Regions from separate parts of the Paenibacillus sp. ACRSA genome, predicted to be linked through region 4. Evidence: a T-box and tRNA genes for the amino acid it is inferred to sense, from the RefSeq annotation. Region 4 holds a T-box; the other regions hold tRNA genes.
The links. The T-box of region 4 lies ahead of leuS (leucine--tRNA ligase). A T-box ahead of a tRNA ligase gene usually reads a tRNA of that ligase, here a tRNA-Leu.
Positions count from the first base shown of each region.

Region 1: it has a tRNA-Leu gene. The T-box ahead of leuS (leucine--tRNA ligase) is inferred to sense a tRNA for this amino acid. The anticodon was not compared.
Region 2: it has a tRNA-Leu gene. The T-box ahead of leuS (leucine--tRNA ligase) is inferred to sense a tRNA for this amino acid. The anticodon was not compared.
Region 3: it has a tRNA-Leu gene. The T-box ahead of leuS (leucine--tRNA ligase) is inferred to sense a tRNA for this amino acid. The anticodon was not compared.

Region 1 covers NZ_JAKRNP010000001.1:550,057-555,972, reverse strand. Annotated here, with positions in the region: gene MH215_RS02580 (sensor histidine kinase) at 1-589, shown strand, start outside; gene MH215_RS02575 (NucA/NucB deoxyribonuclease domain-containing protein) at 716-1,207, shown strand; gene MH215_RS02570 (hypothetical protein) at 1,324-1,545, opposite strand; gene MH215_RS02565 (general stress protein) at 1,769-2,224, shown strand; tRNA gene MH215_RS02560 (tRNA-Leu) at 2,500-2,585, shown strand; gene MH215_RS02555 (sacsin N-terminal ATP-binding-like domain-containing protein) at 4,349-5,916, shown strand, end outside.
Region 2 covers NZ_JAKRNP010000002.1:931,239-937,154, reverse strand. Annotated here, with positions in the region: gene MH215_RS09165 (spermidine synthase) at 1-659, shown strand, start outside; gene MH215_RS09160 (sensor domain-containing diguanylate cyclase) at 822-2,435, shown strand; gene MH215_RS09155 (winged helix-turn-helix transcriptional regulator) at 2,483-2,845, opposite strand; gene MH215_RS09150 (Gfo/Idh/MocA family protein) at 3,124-4,116, opposite strand; tRNA gene MH215_RS09145 (tRNA-Leu) at 4,364-4,448, shown strand; gene MH215_RS09140 (hypothetical protein) at 4,526-4,711, opposite strand; gene MH215_RS09135 (helix-turn-helix domain-containing protein) at 4,991-5,587, opposite strand.
Region 3 covers NZ_JAKRNP010000003.1:189,522-195,437, forward strand. Annotated here, with positions in the region: gene MH215_RS10525 (glutathione peroxidase) at 195-674, shown strand; gene MH215_RS10530 (hypothetical protein) at 817-1,092, shown strand; tRNA gene MH215_RS10535 (tRNA-Leu) at 1,173-1,255, opposite strand; gene MH215_RS10540 (urease accessory protein UreF) at 1,719-2,420, shown strand; gene MH215_RS10545 (hypothetical protein) at 2,694-2,897, shown strand; gene MH215_RS10550 (nitrogen regulation protein NR(II)) at 2,948-3,592, shown strand; gene MH215_RS10555 (urease subunit gamma) at 3,969-4,292, shown strand; gene MH215_RS10560 (urease subunit beta) at 4,311-4,697, shown strand; partial or broken gene ureC (urease subunit alpha) at 4,694-5,916, shown strand, end outside.
Region 4 covers NZ_JAKRNP010000001.1:724,755-730,670, reverse strand. Annotated here, with positions in the region: gene MH215_RS03355 (CvfB family protein) at 1-640, shown strand, start outside; gene MH215_RS03350 (class I SAM-dependent DNA methyltransferase) at 1,011-1,781, shown strand; gene MH215_RS03345 (phosphotransferase family protein) at 1,964-2,920, shown strand; T-box leader at 2,976-3,245, shown strand; gene leuS (leucine--tRNA ligase) at 3,318-5,762, shown strand; gene comER (late competence protein ComER) at 5,743-5,916, opposite strand, start outside.

The DNA.
Region 1 (5,916 bases), 170 kb from region 4:
ATCGGGAGAGGCCATGCTGAACATTGTAAACAAGAGCTTGGATATGGCAAAGTTAGGTCGTGGGAAAATGAAGGTAGAGCAGATTGAGTTTCAGCCTTCTAAACTAATTCAGCAGATCATTAAGACGCATGAACTCGCTGCTATACAGAAGCAGATTTGCTTAGTCTGCCATGTTGATCTTGAAGTGCCAGAAGTGCTCGTTGGAGATCCATTGCGCTTACGACAGGTGCTGGATAACTTAATAAACAATGCGATTAAGTTTACGGAGCAAGGTGAAGTGCATATTAAATTGGATGTAGAAGAGACATTGGAGGATGTAACGACGCTGGTCTTTAGCATTCAAGATACAGGGATTGGGATTCCACAAGATCAGATGAATCAATTATTTGAAGCCTTCACTCAGACAGATGTGTCTCATGCACGGAGGTTTGGGGGCAGTGGTCTTGGATTAACGATCTGCAAAGAGTTGCTGGAATTGATGCAAGGTGAAATCACGGTGGAAAGTCAAGAAGGTCAGGGTACACAATTCCAGGTCACTGTACCATTAAAGCGGCAACCGGTGATGCCAAGTATGGGTCATGTAGGTTAAAGGATTATTATATGATCGGAAGAGGGCAGTTCGGGAGAGATCCGGGCTGTTTTTTTTCTGTGCATTCACGTTGTTCCGCGAACGAATGTTCTGATATAATGTAATGGTGAATGGGGGAGAGACAGCATGACGCGTAAACGCACAAGGAAGAGAAGAAATAAAGGAACAGCCAGGTTGAAGAAGCAATGGGTCACCTTGGTCACCCTTGCTTTAGTCGCCTGTTTAGCATGGTTTAATGGAGAATATAAGCTGGGGGATTGGACTTCTATATTTAATGGGAGTAGTAGCCAAGGTGTAGATCATACGCTGATCTTCCCTTCTGAACGCTACCCAGAGACAGCTAATCATATTCGATCGGCCGTTAAGGCAGGTCATTCTGATGTGTGTACAATCGATCGTGATGGTGCTGAGGCGAATCGGGATCTTTCGCTGAAGGGAGTGCCAGTGAAGAAGGGGAAGGATCGAGACGAGTGGCCGATGGCTATGTGTGCAGAGGGTGGTGCTAATGCGGATATCCAATACATTACGCCAAAGGACAATCGCGGAGCAGGTTCATGGGTTGGCAATCAACTTAGTACATATCCAAATGGAACACGAGTGAAGTTTGTTGTTGAATAGCGAGATCTAAGACAGTTCCTAGTGATAGAGTAATGAAGAACGCCAGACTCCTCAAAGTCTGGCGTTCTTCATCGTCCAATGATTCACTTGATTCACTGATGGCTACAAACGGCTGTTCACAGTGCCATACTGCTTAGATGATGCGAACGAATGCTTAACAGGCGTGTGACCTGCTCAACTTCCTCAAACGGAATCCAGAGATTCCCTTGTACTGTACGTAGAAGGAGGATGGAGGAATCGGCAGAGCGTTCTGGAAATCCGGTTACAGATTCACCACTTGTATTACGAACCACAATTTGTTGATTACGACGGATGGCAATTTCTACCTCTTTGTTCATATGTCATTTCTCCTGGTTATGAGATTAGAATCGATATGTCAATAATTTCAATGGTTAATTTGTCTTCTTTATCTAGTCTATCAGAACTAGGTATGAATTTCCAGAAGAGAAGTGATTTTGTGGGTTAGGTGATTCGCCTTATCGCATGATTAGCGTTTGTTTCTTTCAGTTAGAGGGTTATAAAGGGTACTGAAGCTAAAGTGTATGTTAAGGAGGATTCCGTATGACAAAGTTATTGATTGGAATGGTGCGTACTGAGAACGAAGCCATTTTAATGTTGAATCAGCTTCGACAGGCAGGAGTTGATTCCGATTCACTGGGCGTAGTCGCTAAAGAACAGCTTAATTTGGAGTTGATTAGTGAGAAGGCAGGTTTACCTAAACCACTTAAGGGTGCAGGTACGGATGGAGCATTAGGAGCCTTTAAGGGGGTGCTGGCTGCGCTAGGTAAACGTAAAGATCACACGATGTCTGCTGGGAAGGCTGTTCGCCGGCTTGCTGGTAATGAAATCGGTGAAGAGACCGATGATTTTGTACTTACCCTGACGGAAGCCGGTATCTCTGAGGATGACGCAAACTATTATGAGCAATGGCTTATGCAACAACATTTGCTTGTGATTGTGGAAACCAGTGAAGACGAGATTGCTCGGATCACGCCTATTATCATGAAGCGTGACTAATACATGTGAGCTTATTTTCTTTTTTAGCTTAATTTAATCCTGATTTTAGGTTTCTTTAATGTTGGGGAGGTATTCTTACCTTACACCTCCCTTAATATAGATGGTTTATAAGAAAGTTCGAGACCGCAACTCGACCTTTCTAGGCACTGCCGGCTTACGCTGGTGGTGCCTGTTTCATTTCTAAAATATTTTTTTTAAAAAAAGTGTTGCATAATAATAAAATACATGATAAGATATTTCTTGTCGCCACATTTGATTGAGAAATACATAATCATGCCGGGGTGGCGGAATTGGCAGACGCACAGGACTTAAAATCCTGCGGTAGGTGACTACCGTACCGGTTCGATCCCGGTCCTCGGCATACGAATTATCAAGAAAATTAAGGGTTTCAGCTCAAATGAGCTGAAACCCTTTTTCGTTTAATGAGCGAGTTTGCTAACGGAGCTTCTCTTTTGTCTCTTTTCTGGTTTTCTGATACGCTCAAATGCATCCGTAATGTTTTTGTAGACAATTTATTTTTTTGTTGCTTGGTCGTCCTGATGTTTGGTTCCATGATATTTTTGCAGATGCATCGGTTGCACTTCTTGCAAGAGCATATCGTTTCTACTCTTAAAATAAGGGTATACAATTTGTTACGACCTCTCGTACCTTTCGCAAGTAGTTTCCGCAACCTGCTTTAAATGACTTTTTGAAGCCAATCCAGCATTAAGTCTGTGAAGGTAATTCGCTGTGGCAATACGAAACTATTGTTGTCTAAGTGTCTCAAGAAGAAACTTCTCTGCCTCCGATCTCCAGCATCATCCTTCAGTTCTATGATGATAATGTACCAGTATTACTGAGTTTATTCAAACTATCCTTCCTAAGGTTCCACCTCCGCCCGACTGCCAGACTCCTTCTCACCAACCCAGCAAGCTACGAAGACAAATGAGGATGTACATGTGGAAACAATGGAAAAAGCTTCGAATGAAGGTGCAATACCTACGAAAGTTGGGGATACCGGAATGGCAGGCCTACCAATGGAGAATCACCAGCTGGGCTATAGGCGAATAAACGGAAGAGTAGTGCTGAATCGCCCTGTAACAAACATAAAGCTCGCATAGGTAGGTTGCATGGCTTCCCTGCACAGTACAAGTGCTTGCGTCAATGTACTCAAATGGTTGAAATGCTGCATTTAACGGTCCGTACAGTGATGTATAAGGTCGACTACTCAATTAATGGGTAGCCGCCTTTTCAATTAGAAACTTTCAGGACCTATTTTGGATAGGTATCAGGGATTAATATGTATTCATCTTTACTAATATTACGTTTGAATAGAACATTTGTTTGGAAGGAGATGGAAGGAGTCGTGGAGAATTATGTTGAAAGTTGTAGTTTTAAGTCACTGCTAAATGAATTGTGTCTGAGGTTAAAGGATTCATGCCATTGTAACATACGCTTCAAATAGCAAGAGTTGCACCGTTGAGGGTGTTCTGTCTATAGTAGAGCGCCTTCGACATAATTAAGCCCGAGAATTGGAGCGTAGCAATCTGCTACTTGAGAACCGAAAGTCTCTGATTCTTCAAGATTCGATGCTTCATAATCAAAAACGGACTTTTTGAACAATCTTTGTTAGTCATAAAAGAGCTAGGTCGGTGAGATATGTCAACCAATATTCATTCTGCTAGACCTTCTATGTAAGGATATCGCTTTCAGCCACTTTATGGACTACTGGTGCTTTGGAACGAATCAGAGGATGATTTTGATGAAATGAGCGTTGAAACAGAAGATGATATTACATTAAAGGGAAGTGGTTCCATAAACCTTTAGCGTAAGAAATGAGGGTTGGCTGGCATCCATTCTTTAAAGAAAAATTAACTCAATAGTACAAAGAAGGGATGCTGATGATTTCGATGTTTTCTCAATTACTAAGTCCTGCACTAGGCTCTGAGAAAGATTGAAGAATCGAAATGACAAATAAAGAGGGGGTGGACTGTATTCCAATAAAATAACACTTGGGATTTTTATGAAAAATTATATTTTTACCCCGTTTACCCGAAGTGATATGGATAAGAATAGCTAAGAAGCCTACTCTGATTCATTAAAAGATGACTACTAAATAAGCATAAAGATGAGGGACATTATTATATGACTTATGATAATATGGATAGAAGAGATCTTATTGATATTTCTGCAAACAAAATAAACAAAGAGCTATATGATGTATTTAATGGCTCGGATAATAATACTGTTCGCAGATGGATTTGGGAGCTGATTCAAAATGCTTGTGACACTTCCAGTATTCCGGTCGATATCTATGTCAAACATGATATCGAAAAGAAGATAGTCTCATTTTCTCATACTGGTGATCCTTTTGATAATAAGTCGCTTAGAGGCTTAATTCTACAAAAATCATCTAAAACCGAAGATATTGAAAAAGGCGGTCAGTTTGGTACTGGCTTTATTACCACGCACTTATTGTCAAAGAAAATAAATATTACAGGGACTTTCATTAATAAAAATCAAGAACGCATACCTTTAGATTTTAATTTAGATAGAAGCAATTGGAAAAATAGTCTTATATATAAAGAAGCCATACCAATACTCAAAGCTCATATTTCAGAAGCACTAGAAGAGTTGGATAAGATAGATGAAACTCCGGCTTCAAGCAGTAATCTTGCTAATATTACAACTTTCAGATATACTTTGGAATCTTTATCAGAACATCCTGACGAAAATAAATCTCCTGTTGTACAAGGAATCATGGATTTAGAAAAAAATATTCCACTATTATTATCTTTTAGCCGAAAAATAAATTCTATTGATATAAATGGCGTTAAATATATCCGTAATCGTGAGGATGATTATTCAAAAAACGATTTTTTTAGCTATAGAAAAGTTCGGATAAATGATAACCCAGAACAAATTCTTTTGATTAAGCATTTAGAAATGAATTTTGAGATAGCAGTTATTTTGAAAAATAAAACAGTAATGAGATATCCTGAAAATAGTTCGCGCATTTACTGTCGATACCCTTTGATAGGAAGTGAATACTTCGGGTTACCGTTTGTAATAAACGATGAATCCTTTCAAGTCACAGATCAACGTGATTCATTACAGATACATAATAAAAACAACACTATTTTGGATGCAGCTATTCTTTTATACGATAAGATTATTGATATTTTGATTAACAATTCTTTTAGCGATATACATAATATCTGTTATATGGAAGAACAAAATAACACTGATAATCTTAGTCAAAGATATTATATCGAATCGAAAAAAATATATTGCGAGAAATCTATTATCGAAACTGCCAATGGCGGAAAGAAATCGCTGAAGGAAATTAAGTTCCCATTTATTTTTATCAGTAATTTCAATGATGAAATAAAACAAGAAGTGAATACTGACTCTAAGAAAAATGTCATAAAAGACTGTCAGAAAGATTACTATGATTTGATGTTGAATTGCAGCAATATTGATTTACCAAAGTATGAACTCTGTGAAACTCTTTATAAGATTTATAAGGAATCACATCTTTCTATTCAAAAGGTCATAGAGTTTATCTCGAAAGGTGAAGGACTACTCAACAATTTAAAAGTTGATACCTTTGAATGGTTGAATCAATTTATTGAGTTGTTACAAAAGTTAGATATTTCCATTTGGAAGGATAGAAAAATATTTGTTAATCAAAGAAATCACTTTTGCACCCT
Region 2 (5,916 bases), on a different contig from region 4:
GACATTTTCGCGTGTTGGAGTTTTCTAATGAAGCTGTTCAGGGGGCAATGGATCTGAGCCGCCCTGAACGAATCGTATTGGAATATCCGAGAGCCATGGTACATCTGATGGAACGGAATGCGTCTAACTATGAATCTGTGTATATCATTGGACATGGGATTGGTACGTTACCTACATATTTGTCTGAGAAGCAGGTAAAGGTAGCAGAGCTTGATGAAGAAGTGTTAGAAATCAGTCGGACATTCTTTAATTATGCGGGAAACGATGTAAGTGTAGGTGATGGACGTGATTTATTGCAGCAGGAACCTTCTGGAGCATATGATTATATCGTTGTTGATGCTTTTACAGCTGAGGGAACTCCCAAACAGCTCATTTCAATCCCTTTTTTTAAGATTGTGAAGGAGAAGTTGAGAACAAATGGTATGGTCATGCTGAATGTATTTGGCCGGGCAGGCAATGATCAGCTTGTGAATGCAATCCATACGACGTTATGTGAGTTATTTGTCTATACGCGTTCATTTGCATTGCCTGTGGAGACGGACGACGAGCAGCAGAACAGAATTCTTGTAGCTAGTGATCAGCCGATTGCCTTTCAGACCAGACATATGGCGGGATTTGTTGAACAGGAGCTAGGGGAAGGATATGTGATTCAGGATTAGATCTGATCTGCGTAATCCATTCAATGAATGAATTGGGTTCATTAAATCGTCACTCAATCGCAAGTTATTGTAAATTCTTCACAAACTTTTTATTTCTTCTTAACATCATTCGTATAGAATGGTAGACATATGTCTTTTCAAGAAAAACCGGGGGAAGTAATAATGACCGCACAGAACAAAACAGCAACATTTAAAAGCAAAATAAGAAACGTGAAGAAAATTAGTCTTACCGTCTTATTGGGCGGTCTTGTTACCATCGCTGTTTTAATGACTTTGACCATCATCTTTATATCTTTTTATACATCTCAGAAGCAGTCATTAATCGATAATACACTGACTAGCAATTATTCAAGTGCTACGCAGATGAGTCAGACGCTCGATTCATTGTTTCAATCCATGCAGAGCAGCTTGGATTATGCAGCGCATTCGTTCTCGGATATAGACTACACAGACACTGCTAAAATTGGGGGAGCACTTGATCTAATTCGGGGTAGCAGCAACTACTTTAACTCTTTGACGCTTGTGGATGAAACGGGACTTGTTAGAGGAGTCTCGCCCATGGGAGGCAGACTGGGTCTTCATATCAGCTCTACGGCAGCTAAGAATGCACTCCACTCCAGAACGCCTTATATATCGGAGCCTTATGTTACGCCAATTAGTCAGCGCAGAATTTTATTTTTGAGTCAACCGATTTTTGGTTCGAATCAAACCTTTGAGGGGTATGTCAGTGGGAGTATTTATTTGCAAGAGGGTAATATTCTAAGTCATTCTTTTGGAAGTCAGTTGAAATCCAGTAACGGTTCCTATTTCTTTATCGTAGACGCGAAAGGTACACTGTTATTTCACCCTGACACGGAGCGAATTGGTGAGAATATCAGCAACAATACGGTCGTACATAAATTGTTAGATAATCAACAAGGGAAAGAAAGATACAAGAATCTGTCGGGTCTTGATTCACTTGCAGGTTATACTAAAGTTCCAACTACCGGCTGGGGTGTCGTGGTAGTTTCACCAACCAAGATTGTGTTCGACCAGCTTAGCCATCATATTCGCATGTTGCTGATCTATACATCAGTCCCTTTTGTGATTTTGACTCTAATAGTCATTCGTGTTGCTCGTAAACTAGCCAGTCCTTTCGTCATTCTAGCGGGTTTGGTTAACCGGGTGGATCAAGGCGAGGTAGACTTACCTGTGATGAAGCCACACTGGAATCGCGAGGCTGACCTTCTTACACAAGCCGTACTCGGTGCGCTTGCGAGCTTTCGCAAGCAGACGGATCAGCTAACGTATGATGCTAGAACGGATGTGCTAACAGGCATGACAAATCGCAGAACGTTTGAAGAAGTCATACAGCATTGGATCGATGAGGAGATTCCATTTTCTCTTATCGTTATCGATATAGATCGATTCAAGTCAATTAACGATACGTATGGACATCATACAGGAGACATCGTATTGAAACATATTGCTGAACTGATTCGACAGGCCGTACGACCTCAGGATGTATGTTCCCGCTTTGGAGGAGAAGAGTTCGTCGTGCTGCTGCGTCAGACCAAATCAAGTACTGCCTACCAAGTGGCCGAATATATTCGTTCTAGTGTAGAGAATAGTGCAATGCCTATCGATCGAACTGTTACAATATCGGCAGGAATAGCGGAATATCCTATTCATTCAGCGGCAGCGATGGAGTTATTTCATTTAGCAGATACCGCTCTGTATCAAGCCAAAGAAGAAGGGCGAAATCGGACAATCACCATTCAATCGGTAGAAAAATAAAACACAAAAAAAGAAGCTGCTTCGTGTGAACGGAGCAGCTTCTTTCCTTATTCTGCTTGCTGTGATTTGGCGATAACTTCGTTCGTGTATTGTTCTCCCCAGTCTCGCATGCTGTAAATAATCGGCCTTAACGTTTCACCAAAAGGGGTTAACGAGTATTCCACTTTAGGTGGAACCTGAGGATACACCTCTCGGTGTACGATACCGCTATTTTCGAGCTCTCTTAACTGCAAAGTGAGCATCCGCTGTGTGATATCGGGGAATAACTTACGTAACTCATTGAATCGCAAAGAACCTGAGAACAGGTGATATAAAATAGCGCCTTTCCACTTTCCCCCAATGACACTAAGTGTGACTTCTACGGAACAACCGTATGGCTTGGGACAAAGGTTAGCGGAATTCTGTTTCATGGATTGCACCTCCAATATAAGGGTGACTATGCAGTACCTATATTGATACTACAACCTTATATAGACTGTATACTTCTAATGACAGCATATCATGGTTAAGGTACATTATAAACCTTGCAATGATATACATGAGAATGATATGTATCCTAGTAAGACCTCGGAAAAACGAAAAAAACCCCGAAATTCGCAATGCGAAACATCAAGGTTTAAAGATATATAATTTCTGAATAGGTGTGGGTATGCCCAACAGATTGTACTTAATGAATAGCGTATAAGCGTCATATCAGTGCCGAAAGGATTGCGTCACATAATGCCATGGTTTTAATATTATCTTGACCACTAGAATGTGGCAAAGAATGATCGCGGCAACATTCCGTAAAGTGTACCATCTCCCCGACGAATCCTCTTAGGTAAAGGTCTCGGTGAGTGCCAGACATAGGTGAAGCGGAAGGTGTGTACACAATATCCTGCTCCGCTAGAGATTTCCAAGGTAGATTATCAAAGGTCTGAGAGGAATGAATCGTAAGTTTAGTTACCTCATCTACTGACGCAAATCCGTTGTCGAAAGTCACTAATACATGTTCACTCTCACGTGACCAAGCACTCATCCCTGTAAAATATGCGCTGCCTATGATGCCTTGCTCAAACACGAAGGAAATACTCTGATTGATGTGCTCGTCATCCCTAACTGTCGTACCCGTAACCTTCACCATGTCACCGAAGAGGAAGCGCATCAGATCCACCATATGAATGGCGGCGAGCTTGATGAACTGTTCTTCATCTTTGCAGAAGGGAGTGCTATCGACAGCGAACCTCACCTGAAATGACCGGACTTTCCCCAGTGTCCCGCCATCGATCAACTCTTTTAATTTCAGATAGACGGGAGCATAACGTTTCATAAACCCAACCATGAGCACCACTCCAGCTTGCTCGGCTGCGTCAGATACCATCTTGGCTTCTGCTGCATTCCATCCCAGTGGTTTGTCCACATAGACGTTTTTGCCTGCGCGGATACACTCCATCGTCAGAGTAACTTGATCCTGGGGTTGTGCCACGACAACGACCCCGTCACAGTCCTCATGCTCAAGCATAAGGTGTACATTGTCATAAGCCTGTCCTCTGCTGCCGAAGCGAAGAAGAGCGGCTTGGGAGCGCTCCAAACTACGGGTAGCAATACCTTGGATAATGGCTCCAGCTTCAATAGCGGAAGGATAGATATTGGTAGATGCATGAAATCCTGCACCGATAAAACAAAGCTTTATTGGATTCAATGTGACTCGCTCCTTCGTTGTGATTACCAACGTCCACATCATTGACGGAACGGATTGGATGATACAAGCTAATTCTGTCCTAACGATAGGAGATTCTATGACATTTAAAAAGGACATATGTCCCATCTACTAGACAAATGAAAACGTATTGCATTCTTCTCCCATAACATGTATACTCTACATTACGGCACAACAATTCGTTGTTGGTCTAAATGCTTTTCATTTATAGTGAAAAGTTACATATTATGCGGTCGTGGCGGAATTGGCAGACGCGCACGGTTCAGGTCCGTGTGGGCTAACCCCCCGTGGAGGTTCGAGTCCTCTCGACCGCATCTACGTTCATAGAAAGACCCGTTCATTGCGATAAAGCAAAGGACGGGTCTTTTTATATTACGCCTGTATTTAGGCTTCAACGATTCATACGGAGCCCATACTTGGCGATGAATAATCCAGTAAAGGCTCCGATCATTCCGAAGACTGCGACACTACCCATGACACCATAGCTTTGGAGACGAAAGAGAAATGCGACCCCACTTCCAAATGTCGTTCCTGCTAGAAATCCGAGAGAAATGCCGATATTCTTATCTAATTTCATATGATCACCTGTCTTTGAGTGTTGTAGTAAATGGAGTGAACCAACACAACTAGCGCGAACTGAAGTTGGATTATTTTTGTTCAGGTTAGTACATTCTGGTGGTGTTCTGGCTTAATTGTATTGTGTGGATTTTCCAGTGAGAATATACAATAGATCTATCAAGATCAGGAAGTGGAAAGAACGCTTATAATTCCGGTAGAGAACTTATACCATTTTGTCATGTTAAAAAGGCTCTGTATTCCTTAAGGAATAACAGAGCCTTTTGGTTGCTCGCTAATTTTAGTTATTGTGACGATCTTTCAAGATGACATCTGCGAACAAAATGGTCTTCGGAATGCGGAAAAATTTCTCCGCTTGTTCTTGAAACGCAGCAGAAGGCAGCGTTCCCTGATGCAGCCATTTGCGGAAGGTGCCGGGGTGAACCCCGATCCAGTGGCTGACATCTGTCACCGACAAATCATGGACCATGCACAAGCCTGTCAAGATACGGTTACTTACCGGAGAACGGGTCACCGTACGCTTCATGAAACGGGAAGGCTCGGGTTGACAAATAACTGGACTCTGACGCACAACCTCTTCATTGAAAAGAATGTGTCGTGGATATCCAAGTAATTGACAAGCCTTGTCCAAATTGGTACTGCCGGGTATCCGCCCTTCATACACCCACGCGCTTACACTGCGTGAAGAGATGGACAAGTCTTCAGCGAGCTGGGACAACTTAATATCATTGGCCATCAGCACGGCTAGAAGAACACGGTTGCGAATTTGACAGCGTGTCGGTTTACGGAACCGTTTGACACGGACGCCTTTTCCCAAATATTTACGGTTGATCAGAGACCACGCCTGGATGGAATGTTGTTCTGGTTGATTAGGCATATTTCCTCCGATTTTTTTAACCAAATACTACAATAAGAGTTGGGGTACTTTCAAGTGCCTGTTGAACTGAATCGAATTATATGAGCTGTGGAGTCGGTCAGGAAGGAGGAGTTATGAACTAGTGGGTGTGCAAATTGCATCCTAGTATATTCCTAGATTACAATGATTCACTAAATTTACGAGGAGAAATAGAGCGTATTGAATAATAAAGTGATTCTTAAGAACTATTTATAGGACTAATTGACTTTTTACTGAATTTTGTTGATGCAATGCGGTTTATTTACCTTATTTCCCCAAGATTATTGGATTTTCGAGAATGGCTTGTTTCA
Region 3 (5,916 bases), on a different contig from region 4:
ACATCTCCCCAAAGCTCTCTAATTCTCGTGATCACAGAAATCTTCTACCTATTCGTCCATAAGAAGACCAATTCAAGCTCAAAAAGTACTAAAACTATAATTATCCAATATTAGTTTTGCATTATTTAATTGCAACCAATATAATAGATATATACAAAATAGGATTAATCCATTCGATATAGGAGGCGATTTTTATGACCGTTTATGAATACAAAGTTAATACGCTTCGAGGCCAAGAACAAGAAATGTCTCAATACCGGAACAAAGTACTGCTTATTGTGAATACAGCTAGTAAGTGTGGATTGACACCACAATTCGAAGGGCTGCAAGAGCTGTACAATAAATTCAAAGATCGTAATTTTGAAGTTCTCGGATTCCCGAGCAATCAGTTTGCACAGGAAAAAGGCTCATCCGATGATATTGCTGAGTTCTGCCAAATGAACTATGGTGTAAGCTTCCCTATGTTTGAGAAAATCGATGTCAACGGATCGAACGCTCATCCCCTGTTCCAACATCTCACCAAAGAGGCTCCAGGTCTGCTCGGCTCCAAAGCAATCAAATGGAATTTCACTAAATTCCTCGTGGATCAGGACGGACGTGTCGTAAAGCGTTACGCACCCAAAACAACTCCTGATCAGATTGAAGCTGACATCGAGAAATTATTAAAAAAATAAATTGAACAACCAACAGCCATCTCACTGGAGACCCCAGCATTAAGCAGGAACTCTCTGGTCGGTGGCTTTTTTTGCACTCAAGAGCTTATTTTGGCATGAGAGCTTATGATATACATTAGAGTGTTCTGTTGAGAGGAGTGATGTGGTATGCAAAAAGTACTTACTGCAATGGTTCGGAGAAAGGGTTCAAGATCATCGTAGAGCACTAGATCCTCTGCGAATTCGAAATTCGGGAGGAACTAAGGATGAACATCGATTTACAACCTGTGACTTTTCTAATGGTACAAGGATTATGATTGCACATCGATCAGACAATCAGATCGCCGGGACGTTATATGAATCGTTAGGATTCATGCAAGTAAGTAGAGAGCTTATTGATGGCGAAATCATACGTTTACTTCAAATCGGTCAGGCTTAATGAAGTTAGAATAAAATAAAAACGTTAGAAACAAAAAAGAAGCTTCCGAGTTCGGAAGCTTCTTCTGTCTTGCATTATGATGCGGTCGAGAGGACTCGAACCTCCACGGGCATAAGCCCACTACCCCCTCAAGATAGCGTGTCTGCCATTCCACCACGACCGCATGTCGTAAATTATCGGCAACAAAATTGATTATACCGGGTTTCATTATAAAAGTAAAGCATTTTTTAAATTCAGCTGTCTTATACGATAGTTCCCCCTCTAACTGCATGAATCGTCATATTTCCACAGCAGTTGCATATCCTTGAGTTTGAACTATTTTTGTAGTTCCTTTACCCTTGATAAGCTTCAATGAGCAACCCAATGGAATAACCACTAATATTACATTTACTATTTCTCTTTCAATGACAAGATTATCACCACACACTCCAATACATAACTTGTTGAGTGATTATAACTAACACATTAAGAAATTAGCGCAAAATAAACAAGATTTAATTGACAAAAAGCGGATAATTATGTGATTATATATATCATATAATTCGGATTCAAACTCATAAACAGCACCAAAACGAAATAAAATGTTATATATAATAACATTTAGCGAACGTAGGAGGCGAAAGATCGTGAACCGTGGGAATAAGCTGCTCGATTATGTCAAACTGCTTGATTCCTCCATTCAAGTCGGAGGGTTCACTCATTCATTCGGCATGGATGCACTTATAGCAGAAGGTTCAATCCGTAACGTAGCAGACCTGGAATCATTCATGCGTTGTCAATTACATCCGAGCATTGTGCGCCTGGAAGGAATGGCAATTAAGGGAATCTACAGTGCAGCGGATCAGAAGGACACATGGCGAACAGCTCTTATTGACAAACTAGTTCACGTCCAGCGAACCCCTCCAGATCTCAGGGAACACTCCTCCGCTATGGGCAAACGGTTAATCAAGCTCGCTCAAGCCCTCCATCCCTGGATCGACTTCAGAAAACTCGAGCACACCCTGTCTACCTATAATTCAGTTGGATGCCTATCCACTGTTCACGCCTGGATTAACCACTATCTCGATATCCCCGTCGAGGAGGCAGTTCTCGGTTATCTCCACTCAGCCTCAAATGCATGCATAACGGAAGCCTCGAAAGCCATCCCCCTCGATCGTCAAAGCATACAGGAACTGATGGTTCACCTAACCACAGACCTAGAGCATGAATGGAATACTGTCAGCGCCTCCGTTGCGGATGAACCAGCACAAGCAACAGCAACGTCTATGAAGTCACTATTCCCAAGCTTCCACATGCTTGGTGCAGGGTTACATGCATTCAAAGCATAGCTGCGTACCCACGCATTCTCCCGCAACACATACCTCTCCAATTGAACAAAAACACGCCGCAACTCCTTTGCTGGCGTGTTTTTGTTGTTATTCATTAATGGATGAATTTGCGAATTTACGTCATTTTAAATCATAAAATACACTTATTTCCGTCATTTTTAATTGTTACATGACGTAATAACGTATATAATGAAATATACAGCGCGCATCTCCCTACATTCTACCCGAAGTAGGAGCGACTGAATACTACTTTTAACCTAGGGGTGAACCCTTTTGAACAAAAAGAAACCCGTGACCCCATTCGGATGGGCCATCAAACGCCGTTTAACCGAACTCCAGATGGATCAGAAGACCTTTTGCGAACAACACGACATCCCACCATACCGTCTATCCAACCTAATTCACGGCACACGCAAGGCTACCCGATTCCGGAATCAGGTCGCAGATATTTTACAAATTCCAGACGATCTACGTTAGCAAAGCACCCTGTCTCATTCGCCAACTGACCACAAGGAGGGTTTCAACCAATGCGGTACTTAACAACCGATCTAGAGAAACTATCTTATCAATTTATGCGCCACCAGCTCATTATCGTAGATAACAACTGGATCATTCGTAGCTGCAACAACGCTTGGCGACAAGGACTTGGTCAAATGCATGACTACACACACTTACCAGCTTACTTTTATTCTGAATCCGGTACACTGCCTTATCTCAATCTACTAGAGGTATGGACGTCACATGAGCGAGATCATCAGAGCAATAAGACCATCCAGCGACTTAAAAAGATTCGAACACCTTTTGACAGTAACCATACATACGACATCGCGATACGCCTCCCCAATTCGAAACAGAGGTGGTTCCGCTTAGAACTCACTCCTTTGCCAACAACAGAGTCACCATGTAGCTCTGAACTCGCCTTAATCGCCCACACCGATGTCACAGAACAGAAACTAGCCGAGCAGCAACTTCAACAAGCATTATCCGAGGTACGCACACTACGAGGACTTCTTCCTATATGTGCCGTATGTAAACAAATCAAGGATGAACAGGATACATGGAACTCCGTCGAGAGTTATCTCAGAAAGCACACCCATGCCGAGTTCACCCACGACATTTGCCCGGATTGCATCCGCAGATTGTACCCACAATATTCCGGCATTCTCGGGTAGTGATAGATAAATTCTAACCTTGTTGGTGCCGAAGGCTGAATGCCTTCGGACGATTTACCTCGAAGAAATCCCTTCAACTCCTCAACTCCCACCTTATTCTCATCCCCAACCAGCCACCTCTTTTCACGTCATCTTGTTAATACACGTACCAACCCAAACATCCCAGCCCCCTGGTAATGTGATATTCAAAGAAAACACCAAACTCAAATGTTAGTATACTTAACACATTAATCGATTATAACGATGATAAAATTCCAATAATATTCAAATCCCATTGACAATGAACCTACCCTGTGTGAGTATATTTAACATATTATTCTATATCAGATGAACATACTCTCGTTCGTCTTCAAAAAAAGTTCAAGACTGACTTCATATGAGGAAAGGTCGGATTACATTGCATTGGACTGAGCAGGAAAAAGAAAAACTCCTGGTTACCGTAGCCGCTAACCTCGCCCGAGAACGCAAAGGCCGAGGACTTAAGTTGAATGTTCCCGAAGCTATCGCCCTATTGACCTCTGAACTCATGGAGCGCGCGCGTGACGGAATGAGTGTTGCAGAATTGATGCGATACGGCGGTACCATTCTGAAACGTGTGGACTGCATGGAAGGTGTACCCGATATGATTCCCGAGGTACAGGTAGAAGCTACTTTTCCCGATGGCACAAAGCTCGTTACCGTACACGAGCCCATACGCTAAGAAAGGCAGGAGAACATCATGATTCCTGGTGAATATCGTTTGAAGCAGGACGAAATCATCTGTCACCCCAATCGCCCAACAGTGCGATTACTTGTCTTGAACCGTGGGGATCGTCCCGTACAAGTCGGTTCCCACGTGCATTTCTACGAGGTTAATGCCGCATTGGAATTCGATCGCATAACCGCTTATGGACATCGCCTGCATATCCCGGCAGGTACCGCTGTTCGTTTTGAGCCTGGTGAAGAGAAACCCATCGAGCTTACGACATTTGGCGGCAAACGACAAATTTATGGTTTTAACGGTTTAACCGAAGGTGCCATAGACCATCCTCCCGACTCTCAGAAGCTAGACACGTTCTTGAACACTTTCGCCCCACCGAAGCAGGATGGAAGTGATTCTGCATGAAATCAATGAGCCGCGAGCAATACGCCTCCATGTTCGGACCCACCACCGGCGATGCCGTTCGACTAGCAGACACAGAACTTTGGGCTGAGATCGAACAAGATTATGCCATCTACGGAGACGAGAGCAAGTTCGGCGGTGGCAAAGTCATCCGCGACGGCGTGGGTCAATCCGCATCTGCCCTTCGTAGTGATGGCACCCCTGATACTGTAATCACCAACGCAATCATTATTGATCATTGGGGGATCGTCAAAGCCGATATCGGCATCCGCGATGGACTCATCTGCGCCATAGGAAAATCCGGCAACCCAATACGATGGACGGTGTCGATCCCTCACTCATTATAGGTGCTTCCACGGAAATCATTGCTGGCGAAGGAATGATCGTAACTGCAGGCGGGATTGATACCCATATTCATTTCATCTGTCCACAACAGATTCAGACGGCATTATCTTCTGGTGTTACCACCATGATTGGCGGCGGCACAGGGCCAGCCACAGGAACAAAAGCAACAACTTGCACACCAGGAGCTTGGCACATCCATCGCATGCTAGAATCAGCAGAAGCCTTCCCTATGAATATTGGCTTTCTCGGTAAAGGAAATAGCTCCACTACAGCCCCTTTAATTGAACAGATTCAAGCAGGGGTCATTGGACTCAAGCTCCATGAAGATTGGGGTACAACCCCAAGTGCAATCGATGCCTGTCTGACCGCTGCTGACGAGCATGATATGCAGGTAGCCATTCATACTGATACCTTGAACGAAACCGGATTCTTGGAGAACACACTCGCAGCCATTAACGGTCGCACCATACACACCTACCACACAGAAGGCGCAGGCGGCGGCCACGCACCCGACATTATTCGAGCAGCCGGTGAATCCTATGTCATCCCTTCTTCCACTAACCCCACCAGACCTTACACACGAAATACAGTAGAAGAACATTTGGATATGCTGATGGTCTGCCACCATTTAGACCCGTCTATCCCTGAGGATGTCGCTTTTGCAGATTCTCGAATCCGACCCGAGACGATCGCCACTGAAGATATTTTGCATGATCTTGGTGTATTCAGCATCATCAGTTCCGACTCCCAGGCTATGGGACGTGTTGGAGAAGTCATCATACGAACATGGCAAACGGCAGACAAAATGAAAAAGCAACGTGGCAAACTGGACATCAATCTAGATTCACCAGCTGATAACGATCGCATCAAGCGGTAT
Region 4 (5,916 bases):
GGGTCTGGGTCGGCAACTACTGCTTCCTATCCGTGAATTGCCTGAATTAGAAGAACTGCGTCCACATGTTGGGGACGAGGTTTTTGTTATCATGGAGCATGATAAGCAAGGTCGTCTTCGTGCGAAATTGGCTGGAGAACGTGAACTTGCACCGTTAGCCTTCCATGCACCGACATCATGGCTCAATGAATGGGTCGAAGCGACGGTGTACAAGCCATTGCAAATGGGTACTTTTGTGCTTGTGGAAGGTGGTGTGCTTGGTTTTGGTGCCATTGGCATGATCCATTCCTCCGAGCGTACCCACTTGTTGCGTCTCGGCGAGAAAGTGAAATGCCGGGTAACGCTGGTTCGTGAGGATGGACGTGTGAACCTGGCAACGTCTCTTCGCAAAGAGGTAGGTCGTAACGAGGATGCTGACAAGCTGCTCGCGTTTATGAAAGAGCGTCCAACAGGTGGTATGCCTTATTCGGATGCGACGCCACCGGATATTATTAAACAGCGTTTTGGCATCAGCAAATCCGCCTTCAAGCGTGCTCTAGGTAAGCTAATGAAAGATGGACTGGTGACCCAGAAAGAAAACTGGACCTATCTTACAGATGCTGCTTCGCAAGCTTCTGCTCCAGATTCGGACAAGAACTAGTAACGTTATTAACGTTGAACTTAAGCTAAACGAAGACTCATGTGAGTCCAATGTAAAAGCAGGGCAAGGCTGGGTGAACACCGGACGCCCCTGCTTTTTTCGTTTATAACAAATTTATATAAGCTCAACTAATTCTTTACACGAGAACGGAGAAGACAGAAATAACGTGAAGGAGCGAAGCGTTCGCCTGAAAGCTTTCTGAAAGAAAGCTGCATCGGAAGCATAAGCTATCCCCGGATTTTCCCTTTGGAAAAGGGAATCAAAAAAATCTGGGGATAACAGCGATCGGAAGGTTGTTCTGTCATCGGAGTGGCAAGTGTAAATATTTTTGAGTTATATAATAAAATGAATTGAAAGTGCGGTGCCTGACATGTCTTACCGTAAATTTGCCTATGTTTACGATGAATTAATGGAAGATATGCCTTATCCGGACTGGATAAGGTTCGCGAGAACAGCCTGGGAGCGGCACGGGATGCCCAAAAGCGTAGCAGAACTTGGTTGTGGTACAGGTTCGATTACGATACCCTTGGTTAACTCAGGATTCGAGGTGACAGGAATCGACCTGTCGGCGGATATGTTATCTGTGGCTCGCAGTAAGATGGAAGCTACTCCCCAAGGGCATCGTTTGTACCGTGAAGGCAGTGTACGGTGGGTACAGCAGGATATGTGCGAATGGAGAGTACCTGAGCCTGTAGACTCGGTTATCTCATTCTGTGACTGTATTAACTATTTGCTGGAACAGGACGATGTCATCCGCACCTTCCAACGAACGTACGAAATGATGAAGCCAGGAGGAACATTCCTGTTCGATGTGCATCATCCTAATACATTCATTCGATATGAAGAAGAACAGCCTTTTGTACTGGACGAACGCTCGATATCCTATATCTGGACAAGTGCGTTAGACTCGGAACGATGTGAGATCGAACATCATCTCAGCATTTTCTCGCGTGTTGATGATGGGGGTAAGGATCTCTATCAGAGGTTTGAAGAGGTGCATGTGCAGCGTGCATACGATCCGGAGTGGATGAAGCTGGAGTTACGGAAGGCGGGATTCCGTGATGTCAGCGTGTACGCAGATTTTGAATGGGAAGAAGCAGGGGAAGGCGCGCAGCGTCTGTTCTATGTTGCTATCAAATAATTAGTCTTGTTCATCGCCCTTGCATATTCTGAGGGCGTTTTTTTATTTTGATCAGAATAGGAGTATTGAAACGTGATCTAAGCTATTGCCAGTTAAGTGTGAGGGAGCCATAATAACACTAATAGAAAGCGTTTTCCTTTTTTGATAAGATGACGAACTTAAGAAGGACAGGTGATTATGGGGTGGAAAGTAAATACAAAACAAAGCTAACTTCAGAACAGTTAGAACGGATAGTAACCCAAACATTAAATAGTCGACTATCTGAATATCAGGAAATGAATGAAGGCTGGGCGAACCAGGCATATCGGATCCTGTTAAAAGATGGGCAGACGGTGGTGCTCAAAATAGCCCCTACGGATAAATCTAATCTGATGCGTTGTGAACAAGGGTTAATGAAGACTGAAGTCGAGGCGCTGCGCCTTGTGTCAGAGCTAACGGATGTACCAGTTCCCCGTGTACTTGCGTATGATGACTCGCTAACTCTTGCTCCCTCAGAATATTTTATTATGGAGCATATGACAGGTAAGCCGTATAACCAAGTGAAAGAGCACTGTAGTGTTGAAGAACAGGAAGCGATTGAGGAACAGATTGGGCGTTACAATCGAAGATTGAATGGAATCAAAGGCGAACAATTTGGTTATTTCTCAACGGGAAGACAACGTTATTCCACATGGAAAGAAGCTTTCCTACAACTGATGGATGATGTATTAATCGATGGGAAAAAGGCAGGGATTACGTTTTCGATGTCTTACGAGGAGTTGGAGCGTTTGATTCAGGCCAGAGCTGATGTCCTCGATGATGTACTAGAACCTGTGTTTATTAGCTGGGATCTGTGGGATGGCAATGTGCTGGTGGAGAAAGGACGAATTACCGCCATTATTGATTTTGAGCGATCACTCTGGGCAGATCCATTGATGGAGCATTATTTTAGTCATTTTAATTACACGACTGGCTTCTTGAAGGGTTACGGTACATCCATTACAACACCAAGTGAACGAAGCAGAAGAGCGTTATATGATCTGTATTTTGATCTATTACTTCGCATCGAATGTGCATACCGGCAGTTTGATGATCATAAACATATTCAGTGGACGATTCATAATCTGGAAGAAAGCATTGAACGCTTTCGGTTAGGCTGAGGTCTGTCATTGACTTTGGCGGTACTTTTTTATATAATGTTTCCGATATTGTATACATATTTCGATGATAAGGATCAGTAATGAATTCTGTACATGACAGAGAGTCGGCGGTTGGTGCAAGCCGATTGACAGTATTTCATGAACTCGCCTTGGAGAAATGCGGTGATTACACCATTCGATACTTAACCGATGTCTATTCGGTGGTTGCAGGAATGGAAATCCGCATCGGTTAACCGCCGTTACAGGTTTAAAGGGAGTGGATGACGAAGCACGTTCATCCGCTAACTAGGGTGGTACCACGGGAATTCAACCTCTCGTCCCTAGCGCTGCAAACGCTACGGGATGCTGAGGTTTTTTTGTTGTAATTTATGTGAATCAACCAGAGGAGGAACAATAGATGAGTGAGAATCACCAGCCGAAGCACGGCTATCAGCCGCAAGTGATGGAGAAAAGTTGGCAGCAATTTTGGGATGAGAATAAAACGTTCAAAACAGGCGAGGACCCGGCTAAACCGAAGTTCTATGCATTGGATATGTTCCCATATCCATCAGGCGCGGGACTGCACGTAGGTCACCCGGAAGGATATACAGCAACGGATATCGTTTCTCGTTACAAACGTATGCGTGGATACAATGTTTTGCATCCGATGGGTTGGGACGCTTTTGGTTTGCCTGCTGAGCAGCATGCACTTGATACGGGTGAACACCCACGTGAAATCACATTCCGTAACATTGACAACTTCCGTCGTCAAATTAAATCCCTTGGTTTCTCCTATGACTGGGATCGGGAGATCAGCACTACGGATCCGGATTATTACAAATGGACGCAATGGATCTTCATCCAGTTGTACAACAAAGGCCTCGCTTACGTTGACGAAGTGCCTGTAAACTGGTGCGAAGCATTGGGTACAGTACTGGCTAATGAAGAGGTCATTGACGGTAAAAGTGAGCGCGGTAATCACCCTGTTGTCCGTAAACCGATGCGTCAATGGGTATTGAAAATTACTGAATATGCTGAGCGTCTTCTGGAAGACCTAGAAGAGCTGGATTGGTCTGAGAGCATTAAGGATATGCAACGCAACTGGATTGGTAAATCCACAGGAGCAGAAGTGGTGTTTGCCATCGAGGGACGTGAGGAAGTAATCAAGGTATTCACGACTCGTGCGGACACTTTGTTTGGAGCTAGTTATGCTGTACTGGCACCGGAACATGAGCTGGTAGAAGCCATTGTGACTGCAGAACAACGCGAAGCAATCAAAGCTTATCAGGAGCAAGCTGGACGTAAGAGTGACCTGGAGCGTACGGATTTGGCCAAAGACAAAACAGGTGTATTCACAGGGGCTTATGCCATCAATCCAGTAAATGGAGCGAAGGTGCCTATTTGGATCGCTGATTATGTTCTGGCTGGTTATGGTACAGGTGCAATTATGGCGGTTCCTGGGCATGATGCACGTGACTGGGAATTTGCGAAGCAATTCGGACTGGATATCATTGAAGTTGTCGCTGGTGGGGATGTGACCAAAGAAGCGTATTCCGGAGACGGACCACACGTTAACTCTGATTTCTTGAATGGTCTGAATAACGAAGAAGCGATTGCGAAGATGATTGCATGGCTGGAAGACAACGGTAAAGGTGAAGGCAAAACGACATATCGTCTGCGTGACTGGTTGTTCAGTCGTCAACGTTACTGGGGAGAGCCGATTCCAATTCTGCACCTGGAAGATGGAACGATGAAAACCGTACCAGAGGATCAGCTTCCATTGTTGCTGCCAGATATCGATCAGATCAAGCCTTCGGGTACAGGGGAATCACCACTGGCGAATGTAACAGAGTGGGTGAATACGGTTGACCCTGAAACGGGAATGAAAGCACGTCGTGAGACAAACACGATGCCACAATGGGCGGGAAGCTGCTGGTATTACCTGCGCTTTATCGATCCACATAACGACAAGGAACTGATCTCTCAGGAGAAACAACAACAATGGCTGCCTGTCGATCTGTATATCGGGGGAGCAGAGCACGCTGTGCTTCACTTGCTGTATGCACGTTTCTGGCATAAAGTATTGTACGATCTGGGCGTAGTTCAAACCAAAGAGCCATTCCATAAACTCGTGAACCAAGGTATGATTCTGGGAACTAATAATGAGAAAATGAGTAAATCTCGTGGTAATGTTATTAATCCAGATGAAATTGTAAATGAATTCGGTGCAGATACTCTGCGTTTGTATGAGATGTTCATGGGGCCACTGGAAGCAACAAAACCGTGGAATGCTAACGGGGTTGAAGGCATGTACCGCTTCCTGTCACGTGTATGGCGTCTCTTCATCAACGAGGATACAGGCGCAATTAGTGATAAAATTACAGCGGATGGCGGTACAGAAGAATTCAAGCGTACTGCTCACAAAACAATTAAGAAGGTTACAGATGATCTGGAACATCTGCGCTTCAACACAGCGATCAGTCAGTTGATGATCTTCATCAACGATGCATACAAAGCAGATACGCTGCCACGTGAATCGATGGAAAACTTCGTGCAATTACTGTCACCACTTGCGCCGCATATGGCGGAAGAGCTGTGGAGCCGCTTAGGTCATGAAGGTGGAATTAGTTACGTAGCTTGGCCTGAATATGACGAAGCTATGACGGTAGACGCTGAGGTGGAGATTGTCGTTCAAGTGAATGGCAAAATTGTAACACGGGCAACTATTGCGAAGGATTTGGATGCACAGGGCATGCAAGACTTCACAATGGAGCTTGCATCTGTGAAGCAGGCTCTGGAAGGCAAGACCATTCGTAAGGTCATTGCCGTTCCAGGCAAACTGGTTAATATTGTTGCCGGTTAATCTCACTGGCTTGGAATAGTTCATTAAGCTTTACCAAATCTTCATCATATTTGTCGTGGGTGGTGTGAATGAGGCTATCAAACACACCGTCCAGACTAATCTTGAGTAGTGCCAAAGCTTGGGCAGTGATGCCACCGGGAACAGCAACTCGAGC